DNA from 3 places in the Desulfosporosinus burensis genome. Region 2 is predicted to be linked to each of the others. Evidence: riboswitches for the same ligand, from Rfam matches in the RefSeq annotation. Region 2 holds a riboswitch; each other region holds the start of a gene.
The links. Region 2 has a riboswitch for cyclic di-AMP ahead of ACYQ3Q_RS11970 (C40 family peptidase). Riboswitches for the same ligand answer to the same signal wherever they lie in the genome.
Positions count from the first base shown of each region.

Region 1: linked by a shared signal. The riboswitch ahead of ACYQ3Q_RS00295 (C40 family peptidase) and the one ahead of ACYQ3Q_RS11970 (C40 family peptidase) in region 2 are both predicted to bind cyclic di-AMP.
Region 3: linked by a shared signal. The riboswitch ahead of ACYQ3Q_RS04785 (C40 family peptidase) and the one ahead of ACYQ3Q_RS11970 (C40 family peptidase) in region 2 are both predicted to bind cyclic di-AMP.

Region 1 covers NZ_BAAHYN010000001.1:48,698-55,203, reverse strand. The annotation lists gene sigI (RNA polymerase sigma-I factor) at 1-49, opposite strand, end outside; gene ACYQ3Q_RS00310 (hypothetical protein) at 307-792, shown strand; gene ACYQ3Q_RS00305 (peptidase) at 1,652-2,602, shown strand; gene ACYQ3Q_RS00300 (multicopper oxidase family protein) at 2,961-3,854, opposite strand; cyclic di-AMP (ydaO/yuaA leader) riboswitch at 4,046-4,186, shown strand; gene ACYQ3Q_RS00295 (C40 family peptidase) at 4,191-4,991, shown strand; gene ACYQ3Q_RS00290 (CopZ family metallochaperone) at 5,325-5,537, shown strand; gene ACYQ3Q_RS00285 (hypothetical protein) at 5,899-6,375, shown strand; gene ACYQ3Q_RS00280 (sensor histidine kinase) at 6,425-6,506, opposite strand, start outside.
Region 2 covers NZ_BAAHYN010000006.1:101,558-108,063, reverse strand. The annotation lists tRNA gene ACYQ3Q_RS11980 (tRNA-Leu) at 249-339, shown strand; partial or broken gene ACYQ3Q_RS11975 (sensor histidine kinase) at 403-1,481, shown strand; gene ACYQ3Q_RS11970 (C40 family peptidase) at 1,666-2,466, opposite strand; cyclic di-AMP (ydaO/yuaA leader) riboswitch at 2,472-2,611, opposite strand; gene ACYQ3Q_RS11965 (hypothetical protein) at 2,802-3,020, opposite strand; gene ACYQ3Q_RS11960 (multicopper oxidase domain-containing protein) at 3,292-3,675, shown strand; gene ACYQ3Q_RS11955 (LysM peptidoglycan-binding domain-containing protein) at 3,965-4,117, opposite strand; gene ACYQ3Q_RS11950 (peptidase) at 4,488-5,390, opposite strand; gene lgt (prolipoprotein diacylglyceryl transferase) at 5,624-6,403, opposite strand.
Region 3 covers NZ_BAAHYN010000002.1:372,918-379,423, forward strand. The annotation lists gene ACYQ3Q_RS04765 (M42 family metallopeptidase) at 1-422, opposite strand, end outside; gene ACYQ3Q_RS04770 (class I SAM-dependent methyltransferase) at 608-1,225, opposite strand; gene ACYQ3Q_RS04775 (XdhC family protein) at 1,393-2,427, shown strand; gene ACYQ3Q_RS04780 (prohibitin family protein) at 2,708-3,544, shown strand; cyclic di-AMP (ydaO/yuaA leader) riboswitch at 3,701-3,837, shown strand; gene ACYQ3Q_RS04785 (C40 family peptidase) at 3,840-5,243, shown strand; gene ACYQ3Q_RS04790 (hypothetical protein) at 5,294-5,659, opposite strand; partial or broken gene ACYQ3Q_RS04795 (fumarylacetoacetate hydrolase family protein) at 6,068-6,506, opposite strand, start outside.

The DNA.
Region 1 (6,506 bases), on a different contig from region 2:
TTCCTTCTTTGACTAGTAGTAAAGTTTGCTGAATCGTTAATTCTGGCACTTCAACCCCTCCACTTAAGGATATTTTCGTATATGTATCAGAAATTTTAGGGGGTACCCAGTGAAAAAAGTTTGTCAAGAAAATTTCTCAACCTACCCCTCGATAATTAAACAGGTGTACGAATACTTTAGCGACTACAGGAGGTGACAGCCAGACTAAAGATCACAAATGGGTTCAAGTATTAGATTTACAAAGCAAACACCAAGTAATGGATTATGAAAGGATTTGAATGAATTATGAAAGGATTTGAATGAATTATGAAGAAGAGAGTTTTAATGGTTTCATTATCAATGGTTATGGTACTTGGATTGGCAGGGATCGTGAACGCTACTACAATTGGCAAAAATACCACGGACATGCAGCCAAGAGTTTCGAACGCACAGACTTATATGGACAACAATGATGTCACAAGCACGGAAGTTGAGCAGGTAGAAACCACTCAGCCTGATCAAACAGTTCCATCCCAGACAGATGTCTACGATCAAATGAGGAGTTCGAACGTGTCCATGAATGATCAAATGCAAAACATGCCCCAAAATACTCAGATGCAAAACATACCCATGAATACTCAGATGCAAAATATGCCCATGAACACTCAAATGAGTGACCAGATGATTAATTCCCAACACACGCAAGGAATGGTTGAAACGAACAAGCCGAACAATTCTAACGCTTCTCAACAGCCAGCCCAAAAATCAAGTGGCAACAATATGATGGGATCCAAGGGAAGTATGGGAAGATAAGTGAGATCAGGCAGCTTACATGGCTGCCTGATTTTTTCGATGAAAGATAATCTTTGTCAGAAACGTAAACATATGTGTCATAGGTGTGCGGACGAATGCCGTAAGATCTAAGAAAGGCTCAGACCGATTATTAAGGGTCTGAGCCTTTCTATATCTTTCCAAGTTCTAGAAATCAGTCGAGTTTTCTTGAGACGATTAGAATACTTAAAGCGTCAACATGAGCGACGATCTCGTTAGCAATGGAAAATAAGACTAAGTTTTTCGGCTGGACTTATTGAAGGCCACGTGATTTCCACCTTGCACTGATTACGGGAGCCCTAGACTCAAGATACCAGATTTTTATGAACTTACTATGAAAAACTTATGAATTTCTTGTGAACAGAAGCCATAATATTGTTTGGTTCTGTTAGAGAAATTATGGTAGCTAGTCCTAGCTTCCACTGGCAGCACGGAAGATTATCAGGTGTTTATGGAATTAAAAAAAGCCCAGGGGCTTGGGCAAAGAAGGTTGTTATACTTTTTTTTGTAATTGTCAATAAAAAGTGAGCCATTAACGTCAGAAGAGAACGGTTCGGGTTAGGATTTTTCGAGGGGATGGCGCACGTTATCGATTCAATTGGACTTCAGCACTGTGGAGTTCGAATCAGTTTATTGCTTAGAGGGATTCTGAATCAATCAGAGTCCCTTATTTAATGGGAAATTTACAGTTTTGCTATGAGTTGTGACCAAATTCGAGAGAAAATTCATAACAAATTCATAAGTCATTCACAGCATAATCGAATTGATTAAATATACTTAAGACATAAAGACAGGGTTGCTGTGAAAACATTCTTGGTTGAAATTAAAGGAGGAAAAAGAAATGAACAAGACAAAATGGATTGTAGGACTCTCAATTTCAAGCGTGATAGCGCTTTCAGGTACGGCTTTCGCCCTAACCTCTGGTTCAGGTGCCGTGAAATCGTTGGGACAAACTCTTGGATTCACACAGACAGTTGAAACAACGACACAGAGTAGTCAGCTTGGGACACCTCAACCTATAACTTTAGCACTGTCTTCCCCAAATGATAACTCTGATGTGGCTACCACTCCAGGACCCAACGGATATGGTGGAGGCTATGGAATGATGGGAGGCTTCGGTACTAATGGGAATGGTGGAGGCTATGGGATGATGGGAGGCTTCGGTGCTAATGGATATGGTGGCGGTTATGGCATGATGGGAGGCTTCGGTGCTAATGGATACAGTGGCGGTTACGGTATGATGGGCGGAGGTGGTTACGGCATGATGGGAGGCGGCTATGATGCAAAAAGCTTAGGTGTAGACCTCACAAATGGCGAAGTCACCACATCTGATCAAGCAGTAGCCATTGCTAAGGCTTATATTCAAAAATTTAACCAAGACGTCGTTGTGGCCGAACTTTATGAATTTGCAAATGGATATGAAGTAGAGCTCAAAGAGGGAGCGACAGGGGCTAAAGCCTATGAAGTTATGGTTTACAAGAATGGCGGACAGATCATAACTGACATGGGTCCAAATATTATGTGGAATACAAAATATGGACATATGAATTGGGGAAATAACGGGGCGGTTACAGTCAGCGAAGAACAGGCCACGAAGAGTGCTCAAGAGTTCGTAACCAAATTGGGCCAAGGATATTCAATCGGAAAACCAGAACTAGCGCCTGGTTACTATGAATTTATGATTCAGAAAGATGGTAAGGATTACGCGGAACTTGATGTTAATGGATACACGGGTCAGGTTTGGTTTGAAAACTGGCAGGGACCGATTCTAAATACTATTGACGCAAAGTAATAAGGGAATTAGCCAGCGAAAGCAACAAAAGGGCAGTTACCCCTGGGAGAAACTGCCCTTTTATTATTAAGCTAACAGCTATTCTCTCAGATATACCGTTGTTTGTTATCTAGCAAGTTCTTCGTAAACTTCAGGTGGGGTTAGAGTCAATCCTTCGCCGCGAAGTGTTCCTTATAGGATAGACGGCTTCGGCGAAACCAATCCTCAGCGCGAATGTATTCGTTCAGGACTGTGTGCTTTCGGCGATACTCATCCTACGGCGCTAAAGTATTCGTCACTGGCTCTGCGCCTTCGGCGAAACCCTCCACCGGAGGCTTTCGTACCTGAAGCCTTGATGTTCAGCTTTAGCTGAACGAGTTCACTGTTTATAAAGAACCGTTGTCATCATCCCGCCTCCCGATTTAGACATGTTATTGGTCATATGGTGCGGTATATGGCAGTGAAAAGGCCACTGGCCGGGATTATTGGCCGAAAACTCAATATCCCAGGTATCCCCAGAAGCGACTAATATATTGCTTCGCAAAAGTTGTTGACCGGGAGAAATCCTGTTACCATCAGAAGCGGTTACATAGAATTGATGGCCGTGGAGATGGATTGGGTGGGCGGTTTCCATGGCATTACTCAAACGAATTCGAACATTCTCACCAGTACAGACTTCTAGTGGCGTGGTGTCTGGAAAACATCGCCCATTAATTGTAAAGAAATTATAGTCCATATTGTAAGGATCGAGATCATAGACACCGGGTGTATATCCGCGCATGGGCTGTTTGTCGACATGGAACTCTTGGAACATGAGGAAGTAATCACGATGAACGCAGCTTGGTTGGTCTGGTTCCAAAATAATCAGGCCGCCTTGTAGGCCCATCATTTCCTGACGCAGCGCATCCAAATGAGCGTGATACATGTGAGTACCGGGTGGATTATTAATCTGAAATTGATAGTCAAAATAGTTTCCGGGTCCAATCTCAGGGCTAGTTGTCATACCAGGGGCACCATCCATGACGTTTGGAACATCTAAACCGTGCCAGTGCACGCTAGTTGATTCGGGAAGCCTGTTGAAAACACGAATATTGACAAAGTCCCCGGGATAAACATGGATAGTCGGTCCGGGTGTACTACCATTATATCCCCAAGCATTAATGTAGAGTCCAGGAAGAATCTCCCGTTGTACGGGTTGGGCAATTAACTCAAAGTATTTTACTCCATTTCTCAAAATAAAGGGTAAGCTGGGGAGATCTGGCGAGACCACCATATCCGTTCACGTCCTTTAGCATTTTAGGAAAGTATATGTTCAAGTCTTAGAATAGGTTCGCGTGAAGTGATCGTCAATTAGAGATTCTCGTTCATGGGAAATTCATATTTGTGTAGTATCATTAAGTGGTATTCAGAAGGGGGTTGAGATCGTTTCATTCCATTCTTACATTACCTTTAATATGAAACATAATAATTAAAGTGCTGAATCTGAGCTTTTGGATGCTCAGAACGGGGGATTTCATGTGGGGTGAATCATGTGTAGAACATGTAGGGCTTACACCTTTAGCCCGAATCCGTCAACTAACCTCGTAAGCAAAGAAAGGTGGACAACTTAGTGTTAATTCCCAAGAAAAAGTGGTTTAGTGGGGTTGCCCTTGCGGGTGTTATTTTGACAAGCAGCTTAACGGGGATAAGCCCATCTCAAGCTGCAATGCTCAATTCTCAGGATGTCCCAAAGTTTGATACAGTACAAACTACCATACTCAAAAATCCTCCTTTGGCAGTTTCTACATCGAAAGTATATTCTCAAAGAATGCGCGAGGCATTTAATTGGACACCTAAGATCGAGGTCAAAACGAACGTGTCACAAATACCTGAAAGTAATAATGTTCCTGACGAAAAGCAAACGTCAACTCCTGTTGAAACGAAAACTCCAGCTTCGGTGGGCAAGACGACACAAAAACCTCAGACCGTTAAAAAGCCTAGCGCTTCTTCGCAGAAGGTGGCCTCTGGGACTAAACAGGTTCCAGTATCCCAAGTGTCTAGGGGAAGTTTAGATGTGGACAAGCTCATTAGCCGTGCCCTAAGTTTACAAGGGATTCCTTATGTTTGGGGCGGAACGAGTCTAAAAGGATTTGATTGTTCCGGATTTGTGCAATATGTGTTCAAAGCTTCCGGGATTACTCTACCTCGAGTTGCCGCCGATCAGTACAAACTTGGCACACCTGTCAGCCGTAATGAGTTAAGACCTGGAGATCTCGTTTTTTTCCAAACCTATGCCCCAGGTGCTACGGATGTGAGGATATATATTGGTGGAGGGCGTACAATCGGAGCTGCTAGTAAAGGAGTAGATATTCAGAGCTTGTCGGATAGCTATTGGGCAAAACGTTATCTAGGCGCTCGACGGATTCGATAAGAAAACTGTAAGAATAGCAATGCCTGACAGTTGGATGCGTTGCATATAAGAAGGGATCCTGAACATCAATCAGGGTTCTTTCTTCATGAGAAATTTTCAATTTTTTTAGAACATAATTTTATCAAATTAACAGAGAAATTGTGTTAATACAAGATCTAACCTTAAATAAGGATATTTTAGGCTGATTTTTGGAATCATAACACCAGTTTGTACGAAATATTTGGTTCATTGCTAAGGGAGATAACAAGCCAAAGATTTTACCTAATAAAGGAGAGATGTGAAATGAGTGGTTGCTGTGGACATTCAAATAAAGGTCATTCTGGAGGGAATGCGTTGAATCCACATGATGGTACTGTATTAAAAATTGAGGGAATGACTTGTGGTCACTGTAAGAGTTCAGTTGAGAAAGCGTTATCAAATGTACCTGGTGTTTCTCAAGCAGAAGTCGATTTAGCTCGTAAACAAGCAGTAGTCTTAGGAACGACTGAACGTTCATTACTTATTAAGGCCGTAGAAGATGCTGGTTATAAAGTCATAAACAGTTAATAAGACCAAACATCTGGAGTAACAATATGCTGAGATCCATATATATTCTAAGGCAGAATCAACTGAGGCGACAGATTTTTGTCCATGAGTTGGTGAATCTGATATTGCAAGTGTTCTAATTAAAGTGGCTGAGGAGCTATTCCTCAGCCATTTTAATCTTTTATGGAAGCTGGACGATGAATTCAGTCTCATACCCGACTTTTAAAAAAATTTCGAACCTACCCCTCGATAATTAAACAGGTGTACGAATACTTTAGCGACTACAGGAGGTGACAGCCAGACTGAGAATCACAAATTGGTTCAAGTATTAGAGTTACAAAGCAAACACCAGCAACGAATTATGAAAGGATTTGAATGAATTATGAAGAAGAGAGTTTTAATGGTTTCATTATCAATGGTTATGGTACTTGGATTGGCAGGGATCGTGAACGCTGCTACAATTGGCAAAAATACCACGGAAATGCAGCCAAAAGCTTCGACTGCACAGGCCTATATGAACAACAATGATGTCACAAGCACCGAAGTTGAGCAGGTAGAAACCACTCAGGCTGATCAAACAGTTCCATCCAAGACAGATGTCTACGATCAAATAAGGAGTTCCGCCGTGTCCATGAATGATCAAATGCAAAACATGCCAGTAAATACTCAGATGCAAAACATGCCGATAAATACTCAAATGCAAAATATGCCTATGAACACTCAAATGAATGACCAGATGAATAGTTCCCAACACACGCAAGGAATGACTGGAACGAACAAACCGAACAATTCTAACGTTTCTAAACAGCCAGCCCAAAAATCAAGCGGCAACAATATGATGGGATCCATGGGAAGATAAGTCCTAAGACGTGGATATATGGAAAAAGAAAAGTAGTGGCTGAGGAAATCTAATCCTCAGCCACTACTTTTATCTCTTTAGGAAGCTGGACGATGAATTCAGTCTCATGCCCGACTTCACTCTGTACGGTG
Region 2 (6,506 bases):
GTGATAATGTAATTGAATAAAGAGGTTAATCATGGTTAGATAGTGGTAGTGATTACATGCGTGATTTCTGTTTTTGCACTTCAATATGGAACTGCTTGGGATAACATTCCTCAGCTCATTTTTGTCCGTGTGTGTACACACATTTTACACACACACATAGGTAAAACAAGTGAATTAGTGTCATGCAGTTATACAAACTTAGCATAAATAAATTTTAACCTTCTATTTTCGTCGATTTACTCAGCCTAGCGATGATGCGGTGTCAGTCATGACACAATTCTAGATTCAGGTTCTAGTGTTCGCAAGGACGTGGAGGTTCAAGTCCTCTTGACCGCACCACTTGATATCAAAGGCCTTCGGGCCTTTTTTCTTTTGCCTTTGTTGACTTTTTCCGGTGGTATGAACATGGGTATGAGTATGGGTATGTCCACCTATTCCACGACTTGTTGAAAAACAAAAAGCTTTACTGTGTCAGGACCCCTCGGGACTTTAGCCACTGCAGAGGTCCGCTACCCAGCAACCGCACAGATTCTCAATCCCCAAGATGTCCACTTCCAATCCGCAGTCTTCCGCTCTCTGCTCTTCGCAGGAGGATTGGCGCTTCTATTTGGGATTATTCTCAGTTACTTTACAAGCCGCCAACTCGTCGCTCCGCTGAGACGATTAATGCAAGCAGCCAATCGTATTGGACATGGGCACCTCGACGAACGCGTTGACCTTCGCTCTAAAGACGAAGTAGGGCAACTGGCGAACGCTTTTAATGCGATGGCAGATAATTTGGACCGCCAAGAAACCCTCCGCAAACAGTTTACCGCCGATATCGCCCACGAACTGCGCACCCCCTTAACCTCGATCAAAAGCTATATTGAAGGCTTCCAAGACAACGTTCTTCCAGCTAATCAAGAAAATCTTTCCTCCATTCATGAGGAGATTGACCGATTAGTTGACTTGTCCAGCGATCTTAAAGACTTAAATGTTGCTGAAATCGGTGCTTTACAGTTAATCCTCGAACCTGTGGACTTAAAGCATCTTCTTGAAAAAATTATTCGCAGTCTCAACCCCCTCATCCATGAAAAAGAATTAACTCTAAATTGGAACACCGCTAAGGAACCTGTGACTATGTACGGGGACGAGCGCCTTCTGACCCGACTATTTTTACAATCTAGTGCATAATGCCTATCGGTACTCCAACTCAGGCGGTCAGATTACCGTTGCCCTTACACAAACGCCGGATTATGCAGAAATTAAGATTAGAAACACGTATGGGCATCCCTAAAGACGATCTCCCTTTAATATTTGAACGATTTTACCGGGCCGATAAATCTCGGACCCGCGAGACAGGGGGAACTGGAATTGGTCTGGCGCTGATCCGCCAGATTACGGACCTCCATCAAGGCACGATCGCCGTACAGAGTGAAGTCGGGCGTGAGACTGAATTCATTGTCAAACTTCCTAAAAAGATAGAAGTGGCTGAGGAATAGTTCCTCAGCCACTTCTATTAGAACATTTGCGATATCAGATTCACCAACTCATGGACAAGAATCTGTTGCCACAGTTAAATCTGCCTTAGAATATATATGGATCTCAGCTTATTGTCATTAACTATTTACGACTTTATAACCAACATCTTCTACGGCCTTAATAATTAATGGACTGAATTTTTTCTTATTGAATCCGTCGAGCGCCTAGATAACGTTTTGCCCAATAGCTATCCGACAAACTCTGAATATCTACTCCTTTACTAGCAGCTCCGATTGTACGCCCTCCACCAATATATATCCTCACATCCGTAGCACCAGGGGCATAGGTTTGGAAGAAAACGAGATCTCCGGGTCTTAACTCATTACGGCCGACAGGTGTGCCAAGTTTGTACTGATCTGCAGCAACTCGAGGTAGTGTAATCCCGGAAGCTTTGAACACATATTGCACAAATCCTGAACAATCAAATCCTTTCAGACTCGTTCCGCCCCAAACATAAGGAATTCCTTGTAAACTTAAGGCACGGCTAATGAGCTTGTCCACATCTAAACTTCCCCTAGACACTTGGGATACTGGAACCTGTTTAGTCCCAGAGGCCACCTTCTGAGAAGGAGCGCTGGGCTTTTTAACGGTCTCCGGTTTTTGGGTCGTCTTTCCCACCGAAGCCGGAGTTTTCTTTTCAGCAGGAGTTGACGTTTTCTTTTCGTCAGGAACATTATTACTTTCAGGTATTTGTGCCACGTTCGCTTTGACCTCGATAGCAGGTGTCCAATTAAATGCCTCACTCACTCTTTGAGAATATACTTTCGATGGGGAAGCTGACGAAGGAGGATTTTTGAGTAAGGTAGTTTGCACGGATCTAACCATTGGAACATCCTGAGAATCGAGAATTGCAGCCTGAGAAGGGGCTACCCAAGTCAAACTACTTGATAAAAGAACACCTGCAAGAGCGACCCCACTAAGCCATTTTTTCTTGGGAATTAACACTCAGTTTATCCACCTTTCTTTGCTTACGAGGTTAGTTGACGGATTCGGGCTAAAGGTGTAAGCCCTACATGTCCTGAACATGATTCACCCCACATGAAATCCCCCGTTCTGAGCTTATGAAACTCAGATTAAGCATCTTACCTTTATTAAGTTTGTTTCAAAGAGTGTAATTTTAGAGTGATCTACTTTGCATTTGGCATAACGTATGAAACCCTCCTTCCCCTGCCACTTACAAAGAACAATCTTAACCTCCTAGTAAACACCCTTAATGATACTACACAACTATGAATTTCCTATGAACGCGGAACCCAACTTGAAAAGGGCAGTTACGCTCTTTAACCCATTATTTTTTTCTTCACCGCCGGGATAACGATCGGCATTAAGACAATCATACTCAAGGTGAAAACCCAAATCATGCCCCGCATCCTAGCCACAGCAGTATAGGTATTTCCGTTCAACCAAGTGATGACCAGAAAAATAAGAGTTATAGCCAGCGAAAGTGCTGTATAGACCACTGAAGACTGCCTAGCGGCTTTTGCTTCTAACTCGCTCATAGTAATACCTCCTCCTTAGTGTGCTGTTTTCATCTGTTCTCTCCGGAACGATGGTTGGTAGCGTTTTAAAAGAAGCGTGTTCATCGTCACGGATACCGAACTCATGGCCATAAAAAGGAAGCTAGTTCTGGGCTAACCAGAAGTCCTGTGAAAGGATACAGAATACCGGCGGCCAAGGGAATCCCTGTGTTATTGTAAACGAATGCCCATCCCAAGTTCTGTTTAATCCATTCCCACGCCAAGCATGCCCACTAGCCCTGGGGGACATGATATGACGGCTATGCCCATGCCAGCCACTGAACCCGGTTCTGAGGATAGCATGGTTCGCTGGACCATTAACGGCAAGTCCTATCCCGATACTGACCCTATAGAAGTAAAGTTAGGTCAGGTTGTTAAAATTCGTTTGTGGAACAAGGATGTAACTACAGCAGAAAAAATGGATCATCCTATTCACATTCACGGAACCGGGTTCCAGATTGTTTCTTTGAACGGTAGAAAACCCGAGCGAGAGACTAGGAAGGATACTCTTAATGTGCCTGCCGGCGAGTATGTGGATATTGCCTTCACCATGACTAATCCAGGAACGTGGATGCTGCACTGCCATATACTTGACCATGAGGATGGCGGTATGATGACAAGTATAGTGGCAAAATAAGTTAAAGTCGCCCGATAAGTTTGCTACGCTTGTGTTTAATTCGTGCTGATGTTTACCCATATAGTGGCAGGCCATGCGTTACCACTATTACTACAGTTATGCTTTAACCATCCACTTTTTGTGCGTCTCCAAACGGTTATTCTCTAAAGGAAGCAGTTGGAGGAAAAAAGGTTGATTCTACTGTTAAAAATTGCAATGATCTGGGCCAGATGAAGTAACTTTAAGGGGATGCCTTTGTGAGACACCCCCCTTAAAGTTACGGATTTTTTAGATTCTTGATTAAAATTTGTTAATGAACTTTTAATCTCTGACCTACATATATCAGATCAGGATTCTTTATCGAAGGATTAATGTGAAGCAAATGATGAACGGTAGTGTGGTGGTGATGAGCAATTTTCCAAAGGGTATCCCCTTGCTTTACAGTATGAAACATCATCTTCATGGTCAGCACTCCTTTTACCAATTTGATCCATAATATTCTAGGCAAAATTAAGAAGTGCACGGCCATATATAACATTATATTTATTCTACATTAACAAAGGAAGTTTCCGAGATTTTAGATTGCTCCGTGGAGTTAGTAAAATGGCGATTACACAAAGCCCGGCTATCTCTGCGTAAAACGTTAAACAATAATACGAACTATAAAAACTTAGGTACCATAACCTTGAACAGGTTTGGACTAGAATAAGACAATGACAGTACACTCTTTATACATTTATTTCTTATGTCTAATCCCATAACGATGCCAAAAGGACAATTTCTCCCTGAAGGAGTCACTGCCCTTTTGTTGCTTTCGATGGCTAATTCCCTTTTTACTTTGCAGCGATAGTATTAATAATAGGTCCCTGCCAGTTTTCGAACCAAGCCTGACCCGTATATCCATTAACATCAAGTTCCGCGTAATCCTTACCGTCTTTCTGAATCATGAACTCATAGTAACCAGGCGCTAGTTCTGGTTTCCCGATTGAATATCCTTGGCCCAATTTGGCTACGAACTCTTGAGCGTTATTCGTAGCTTGTTCTTCACTGACCGTAACCGCCCCGTTATTCCCCCAATTCATATGTCCATATTTTGTATTCCACATAATATTCGGACCTATTTCAGTAATGATCTGTCCGCCATTCTTGTAAACCATCACTTCATAGGCTTTAGCCCCTGTCGCTCCCTCCTTGAGCTCTACTTCATATCCATTTGAAAATTCATGAAGTTCGGCTACAACAACGTCATGGTTGGATTTTTGTGTATAAGCCTTAGCAATGGCTACTGCTTGATCAGATGTGGTGACTTCACCGTTTGTTAGGTCAACACCTAAGCTTTTGGCATCATAGCCACCGCCCATCATACCGTAACCACCACCATATCCATTACCACCTTGACCACCCATCATGCCATACCCGCCACCGTATCCATTGACACCCTGGCCACCCATCATGCCATAACCTCCACCGTATCCATTGACACCCTGGCCACCCATCATGCCATAGCCTCCACCGTATCCATTGACACCTTGACCTCCCATCATGCCATAACCACCACTGTATCCGTTGGGTCCTGGAGTGGTAACCACATTCGAGGTATCAACAGTCTGCATGAATCCAAGGGTTTGGCCTACAGATTTCGCGGCAACTGACCCAGAGGTTAGGGCGAAAGCCGTACCCGCAAGCGCCATCACGCCTGCAATTGAAAGTCCTACAATCCATTTTGTCTTATTCATCCTTTTTTCCTCCTTTAATTTCGTCTATGCATATCTTCACAGCAACTCTGTCTTCATGTCTCAAAGTATATCTAATCAATTCGAATATGCTGTGAATGAGTTATGAATTTGTCATGAATTTTACTCTCGGATTCGATAAAACATAAAAAGGCTTTGAATTAAGCCAAGAAGAAAGGGATTAAGAACTGCCACATAAACGTTCGACCTCCTTTAATTTTGCACAATCTTGGCATTTATTTTTCCGTCATACTCCTTGGCAAAGTCAGAACAGCGGCAGAAAAAAGGGCTATGACAATCATCCCCACACTACTCCACTGTGCTGAAGTCCAATTGAAAAGATAGCGTGCGCCATCTCCACGTAAAAATTCTAGTCCGAACCGTCCCAGTGAATAGAGCACAATATAGGTTAAAAAGAGGATACCCCTCGGCCAATTACGCCAACGCGAAAAGATTATAATCTGAGCAAAAACAACTATGTCCCATTGCCCTTCCCATACCTCTGCTGGCCATAGGGGTTGGCTACCATAGGCTGCATAAGCCGGAGTTCCCGAGGGATAAACCAGGCCAAAACCTTGGTTAGTCGGGCTACCAAAGGCATCCCCATTGAGAAAGCAAGCAATTCTTCCAATTCCCTGCCCTAAGATAATCCCAGGGGCGGCAATATCAGCCATCCTCCAAAAATCAAGCTGATGCTTACGAGTATAGATCCATCCCACAATAAAAGCCCCCACTAGAGCTCCTTGAATAGCCATGCCGCCATGCCATATCATAAAAATATCGACGAGATGGAGGGAATAATAGTCCCACTCGTAGAAAAAGACTTGCCAAACACGTGCTCCAATAATGGCACCAATCACAGCAAAGACCAACAAGTCCAAAAGATGCTGGCGGTATTCCTTTTCAGAAGAGGCCAAGTGATAAGCTACCCCTAAACCAATTAATATCGCAATGGCAACCACTACACCGTAAGATCTAAGAGAAAATCCCCCGATGCTGAATAAAGTTTGTAACAAATTCTGTGTTCCCCCTCTCAGAATAATTTTTAACTTCCAAATTAGCATGACTAAATCCTACTATATTTATTGGACTATTTGATGAATAAGTTGTGAATATCTT
Region 3 (6,506 bases), on a different contig from region 2:
ATCGCCATTTCCTCCATCTTAACCGCTTGATCCGAGTCCGGATTTTGTAAAAGGTGTGGAGGCAAAGAGCCAATAATGCCGGGGATTCTCTCTCGTCCATGAACAAGTACCTCCTGGGACAAGAGGGTTCGCTGGTCTACCCCACCAATAGAAGTAAAACTCAGAAAACCTCGAGGATCGATCTTCTTGACGATAAGGCCGATTTCATCCATATGAGCAGCTAGCATAATTTTTGAACGCTTACTATTGCCTTTTTTCACGGCATAAACATTGCCAAACGTATCACACCGTACCTCATCGGTTAATGGAGTAAATCGCTCCATTAACAAAGAAGCGATAGAAGCTTCATAACCCGAAACCCCTGAGGCAGTAGATAAAAGACTAAGGAATTCGCGCGCGCTCTGCATTTGCGCGTTGAACAAACGCTTCACCTTCTCTCGGAAACATTGTTTAACGTTACTTATATATTACTTCTACTTTCCATTCAGAATATCCTTCTCAAGACATTTCCCGCAAACGGGGGTGAAACAGGGGGACAGGCACACTGTTTTTCTCCTCTGTTTCCTCATAAACAACAAAACAAGGAACCTGTCCCCTTGTTTCACCTTTATATCTCGAGCGAGAGTTTATTTGAGCATAGATAAAGCGCCGTCTGGGGGCCAACATCTATTCTATTCACAGCTTGGAAATATGTTCTCATTTCCTTTTCCCCATGGCGTACAAATCCGAAGTAATCTCCACCTTCTGCCCATTCGATTAGATCCGTAAGAAATCGACGCTTTTGGTTATAATCATAGAAAAGGACCCGACCACGGGAAAGTCTGCTGGCCTCAGTATAGATACGTTGACGCAACTCAGTATTCAACCCATGCAAAACATAGGATGAGAGCACCAAGTCAAAACTTTTAGCAGGAAAATCCAATCCTTTAGTAACATCCCCCGGTACTAACTCAATCGACTTCCCCTGAGTGGACTTTTTGGCTGCTCGGAGCATCGATGAGGAAAAATCTACTCCCACGGCCCGATACCCTCGCTCCGCTAAACAATATATAAAGGCCCCTGTACCACACCCTATATCCAAAACTCTGCCTCCAACTGGAATATTCAGCATCTCTTCATATTTGTCCAGAATAGCCCGATAATTCCTGACTTGACCTCCAAAAAAGACATTGTAGACAGGAGCAATTAGGTTAAATAATCGTGCATGTTTTTCTAATTCTCCCATGTTTTTTCCTACCTTTCCTTTTCGCTACTTCTTTGAACAACTATCTGGTCTCCACCCTGTTTAGGATTTATTCATAATAATGGGTCATTGACAATTATGGGAATCAATGGTTTTATTAAAGCGATACTCATCTTAGCCAAAGAACTTGTGATTGAGAGGTGCTATTCTTGGATGAAAAAATAATGCAAGCCATTATAAATGCTCAAAATACGCAAGTAAAGGCTGTCCTTGCGACGATTATCCACACTGAGGGCTCGACACCACGTGATCTGGGTACCCAAATGTTGGTCATGGAAACTGGCCAAACAATAGGAACTATTGGAGGAGGAACAGCAGAAAAACTGATCACTAAAAGGGCACTGGCAATGTCGACTGCTGACAGTGAATCAAACACTGAAATACATCGCCTAGCGATTAATCAGGAGACCATTACTGCTGGAATCGCCATTTGTGGGGCCAATATAGAGGTTCTATTGGAGCCAGTTCAGGGAAATCATTACTGGCAAATTGCTCAGGAACTCCAGATGAGTGGAAAAGATGTTGTGCTAGTAACTTCCTTAATTCCCCCGCACCCTAAGAGTATTTTGGATTCTTATGGCAATGTGCTATTGGGTCTGCCTCAACCAAGGTTAATGCTCTCCGTTAAAAAACTACAAGAAATATACTCCTGCAGGCATGCAGAAGTTGTTGGCTTAGGCAGTGAAGACTCTCGTTGGTTAGTGGAACCCGCTTTAAAAATAGAGCGGTTACTAATTTTAGGAGCGGGCCATGTGGCCAAGGAAGTTGCTTTTTATGCAAATTCGCTTGATTTCCAAGTGACTGTTATCGATGATCGTCCAGCCTATGCTCTACCTGAGTTTTTCGCGGAATCATACTCGGTTATTTGCAGTGATTTTGAGACAGGTATCAAAAATTATCTACCCAACCGTGATACCTCTGTTGTCATAGCGACTTGGAGCCATCAGACAGATGCCGATTGTTTAAAAAACATCCTCAGCTATTCAACCAAATATGTGGGAATGTTGGGCAGTACAAAAAAGATAACCGCGATTGGAAACTACCTGCAAAAAATAGGGTATACTTCGCAAGATCTTACCCGTTTAAGAGCGCCAATAGGTTTAGATATTAATGCTCAAACTCCGTCAGAAATTGCCATAAGCATAATAGCTGAAATCATTTCTGTTAAAAGATCCTTATACTAAAACTCAATATTTCGAATACGCTTGGGGTTAACCTTCTCGACTAGAGCTAGTTCCTCCTCGGTTGGGACGAATGTAGAGGGTATATCCTATATTACTACATTTAGTTGTATTATATCTACACCTCGTACTGACTCTAGACGGCATCAAACGTTCTTCTCTTTCAAATAAATTCGTCATACTTATTGCAAAAAAGAGTACTAATAAATATCGCGGGAATCTTACCTAAGGTCGGGAAAAGCAGAAATGATCTACTCAATATAAATGAGAGGAGGGTACCCAACTGGATTCTTCAAAGGTTGTCAATATGATTCCAAAACCTAAAATGAGTAAAAGCCTTATTACATCTGGCCTAGTGGTTCTAATCCTTATTATCTTGGGGCTAAATGCCTTTGTCATCGTGAATGCAGGTCAAAGAGGCATCGTTCTTCAATTAGGGGCAGTGCGCCCGATCGTTTTAACCGAAGGAATTCATTTTAAGATCCCCTTCATTCAAGACGTGATCCATGTTGATGTACGAGTCCAAAAATCTCAATCCGATCAAACGGCCGCTTCAAAGGACCTACAAATCGTTACCACGACTGTCGCAGTTAACTTTCACCTTGAGCCCAGCGCAGCGAATAAGCTTTATCAAAGTGTAGGTTTATCGTACGGAGATCGAATTGTAGATCCCGCCATCGGCGAAGCAGTAAAGGCTGTTACCGCCCAATACACTGCTGAGGAGCTGATTTCTAAACGTTCAGAAGTTAGTTCCAAGATCAAAGAGACACTCTCGTCAAAATTATCCACTTATTATATGATTCTTGATGAAATTAACATTACAGAATTCAAATTTAGTCCGGAGTTCAATAACGCGATTGAGCAAAAACAAATTGCTGAGCAGCAAGCGCTGAAAGCCAATCTTGATCTTCAGAGAATAGAAATCGAGGCAAAGCAAAAGATTGAACAAGCTAAAGCTGAAGCTGAATCTCTACGACTTCAAAAACAAGAAGTTACCCCGGAACTTGTGAAACTGAGAGAAATTGAAGCACAGATTAAAGCCATTGACAAATGGGATGGTAAACTTCCAAATGTTACTGGCGGCGCCGTTCCTTTTATCAATGTCAATGATGCTCAGTGAACTCGTTCACCCCACCTAAGCAAAGCATGAAACCCCACTTACTAGAAGTGTGGGTCTTTTTTTTGTGAAAAGTGAACTATTTTACCAAGTTTTACATAAATTTATTTAAAGGACATTTGCATATTTCGTCGAATATTTTATGATGTGCCCTAAAAAGGGAAAATAAAGCTGAATCTAGATTCATCTAGAGCGGGGGATATTACTATGGGGTTAAACGCGTATTTTACGCGTCGGGCTTACACCTTCTTGCCCGAATCCGTCAACTAACCTCGTAAGCTATGAAAGGTGAAAAACAATGCAACTGGATTTCAAACAATCTTTCCGCAACACTCTCCAAAAAATATCTTGGAAATCACCGAAAGTCATCGGTGGTCTAGCAATTACAATTATCCTAACTGGAGGGCTGACCAATTATCTTTCGACAACGACTTCTGCGGCTGTCGTAATGATTAACGGTCAAGAGATTGGCTTAGTACGTGATGTTAATACGGGTAATAATCTGGTTGAAACGATTCTAGAAGAACATGGCAAGCCCTTCGGGCTGATTGCCAAAACTCATGACCAAATTACCTATGAAAAGGTTAGGGTAAATCGAACAGTCTATCATGACTCTGCTTTGAGCGAACAGACATTGGAAGATAAATTGGGATTTTATCTTGATGGTTATAAGTTAGAAGCAGATGGTTCTGTTATTGCAATTTTACCCAGCAAAGAAGATTCCGATAAAGTTCTTAAAGACTATGAATCCTATTATGTTAAACCCAGTGAGGAAAATAAGGTCACTTCCGTTAATTTTGCCGAAGAGGTTCATGTCGAAGAGACAGAGGTCCAACCCAATCAAATGATCCAAGTTGATCAAGCTTTTAAGAAGTTGGTTGATGGTAAAATAAGGACAAAGGATTATACTGTCCTAGCCAACGATTCTTGGTGGCTTATTGCCCGCAAAAATAATATGTTGACAGATGAAGTACTAGCCGGTAATCCAGGAGCAACTAAAGATACAAAGTTGCAACCGGGCCAAATTATTAAGCTTGTGGATTCAACACCCTATCTTACTGTCGTGAGTCAGGGAACCTATTCGGGTCCAGAGACAATTCCCTATGATGTCGTAACAAAATCTGATAACAGTTTAGGATACGGGAAAACAAAAGTCATTACACAAGGTAGTAATGGCTCAAAATTAGTTACATATTCTTATGTGCAAAAGAATGGTATTGACGTTACTAAGCAGGTAGTCGATGAAAAGATCATTCAAGCTCCTGTCAATCAAGTAATTGCTAAAGGCCCTAATAGTCGGCCTGTCACTGTCGCTTACGCTGCTTCTCGTGGAAGCGGTGATTCTTCAAGCATCGTAGATCGCGCCCTTAGCTTGCAAGGGACGCCCTATGTTTTTGGCGGAACAACACGCAGTGGCTTTGACTGTTCAGGTTTTACCAAGTATGTCTTAGCTGGTGCTGGGATATCCCTCCCTCGTACATCCTTTGATCAATTCACCTCCGGAACTGCAGTGGGCAGAGATGGTCTTGTGCCCGGTGATTTAGTATTTTTTACAACCTATGCTAAGGGTGCATCTCATGTGGGCATTTATACCGGAGGAGGACGTTTTGTTCATGCCAGTAACCCCAATAGTGATGTAAAGGTATCAAGCCTTAGTGATAGCTTTTACGCCTCCCGTTACCTCGGGGCACGCAGATATTAGAGAGGGAATATGTACTGAGACCGGTTACCATGTGGTAACCGGTCTCAGTGTTAAGTGATGCGATCACTGCGAAGCATTGTTTTCATAGACTTCATAAAGCCTTCTATGGTTCCACTCGTGCGCAGAAGGTGCTCAAGGCACATGACGAAAAACATAGCTAACATGACTTCCCAGGTTCTGATTTCCAGTAAGGTAGCTTGAAGTGAAGTAGATGCTTTTTCCCACGTGGGCGAAGCAATTAAGAATAAGATAATCGAACCTGCTAGCATAGCATGCCCGATTTGAACGCGCCTCCTCAGAAGCCAAACAACGAGGATCAAGGTGCTTAGAATTTTCGCCATGACGATCATGGTTTTCCCGTCCCTTCTATTTCCAGATGGCTTGAGGAAGTCCCCTTGCCAATAAACATCATTCACTATAAACCCTCTCATTGGTTTTTTCAACGTGTTTTTTAACCCAAGTTATTAGAATAACATTATTATTCTTCAACCAAAGAATAGATGAAAGGCCAAAGTCACTTCCATAATTTTCGATTGACTCCGTGTGAAATAGTTACCCTATAATATAGGACAGGTATATAATCTTACAATAATCTTTGATATAGCAATGCTAGCAGCCCAAAATCTCGTCATAGCACTTAAGGGAAAAGAACCACTCAATCTAATCCCGGAATTAAGAGAATCCGTCAAGTAAAGAGGAACCAAGCCTTTAGCGTAGGCAATCGCCATAGTTGCACTGCGCTACAAATAGGGTTGTAACACACTTCAATAGAAGTTTGTTACAACCCTATACCTATGGGTTACATAGTAAAGAAGACCCTTTTCTTATTTCGAGAGCTTTATGATGCAGTTCCCTAACTCTTTATCAGCCAATTTACAGGCAAAATGATCCCCGTCAAGTACCGGCCCCACGCCCGCCGGAGTACCAGTAAAAATGATATCCCCTTGCCCAAGTCCAAGGTGCAGTGCAGTATAATCAATGACTGTCGGTAGGTCAAAAATCATTTTTTTTCATAGTTCCCCGTTGAACCTCTTGTCCATTTTTGTCTAAAGAAAAATCAACATCCAGCATAGCTTTAAGTCCAGCAAAAGGCTGCCAAGGGGTGATTACGGCCGAGTTGATAAACCCTTTGGCTAGTACCCAGGGATAGCCTTTACCTTTTAACTCTGTCTGAACATCACGCAAGGTAAAGTCGATACCTATAGCCATTTGGTCCACTAGGTCATCTAACTTAATTCCAGGCTCATATTGTCTGATATGGAA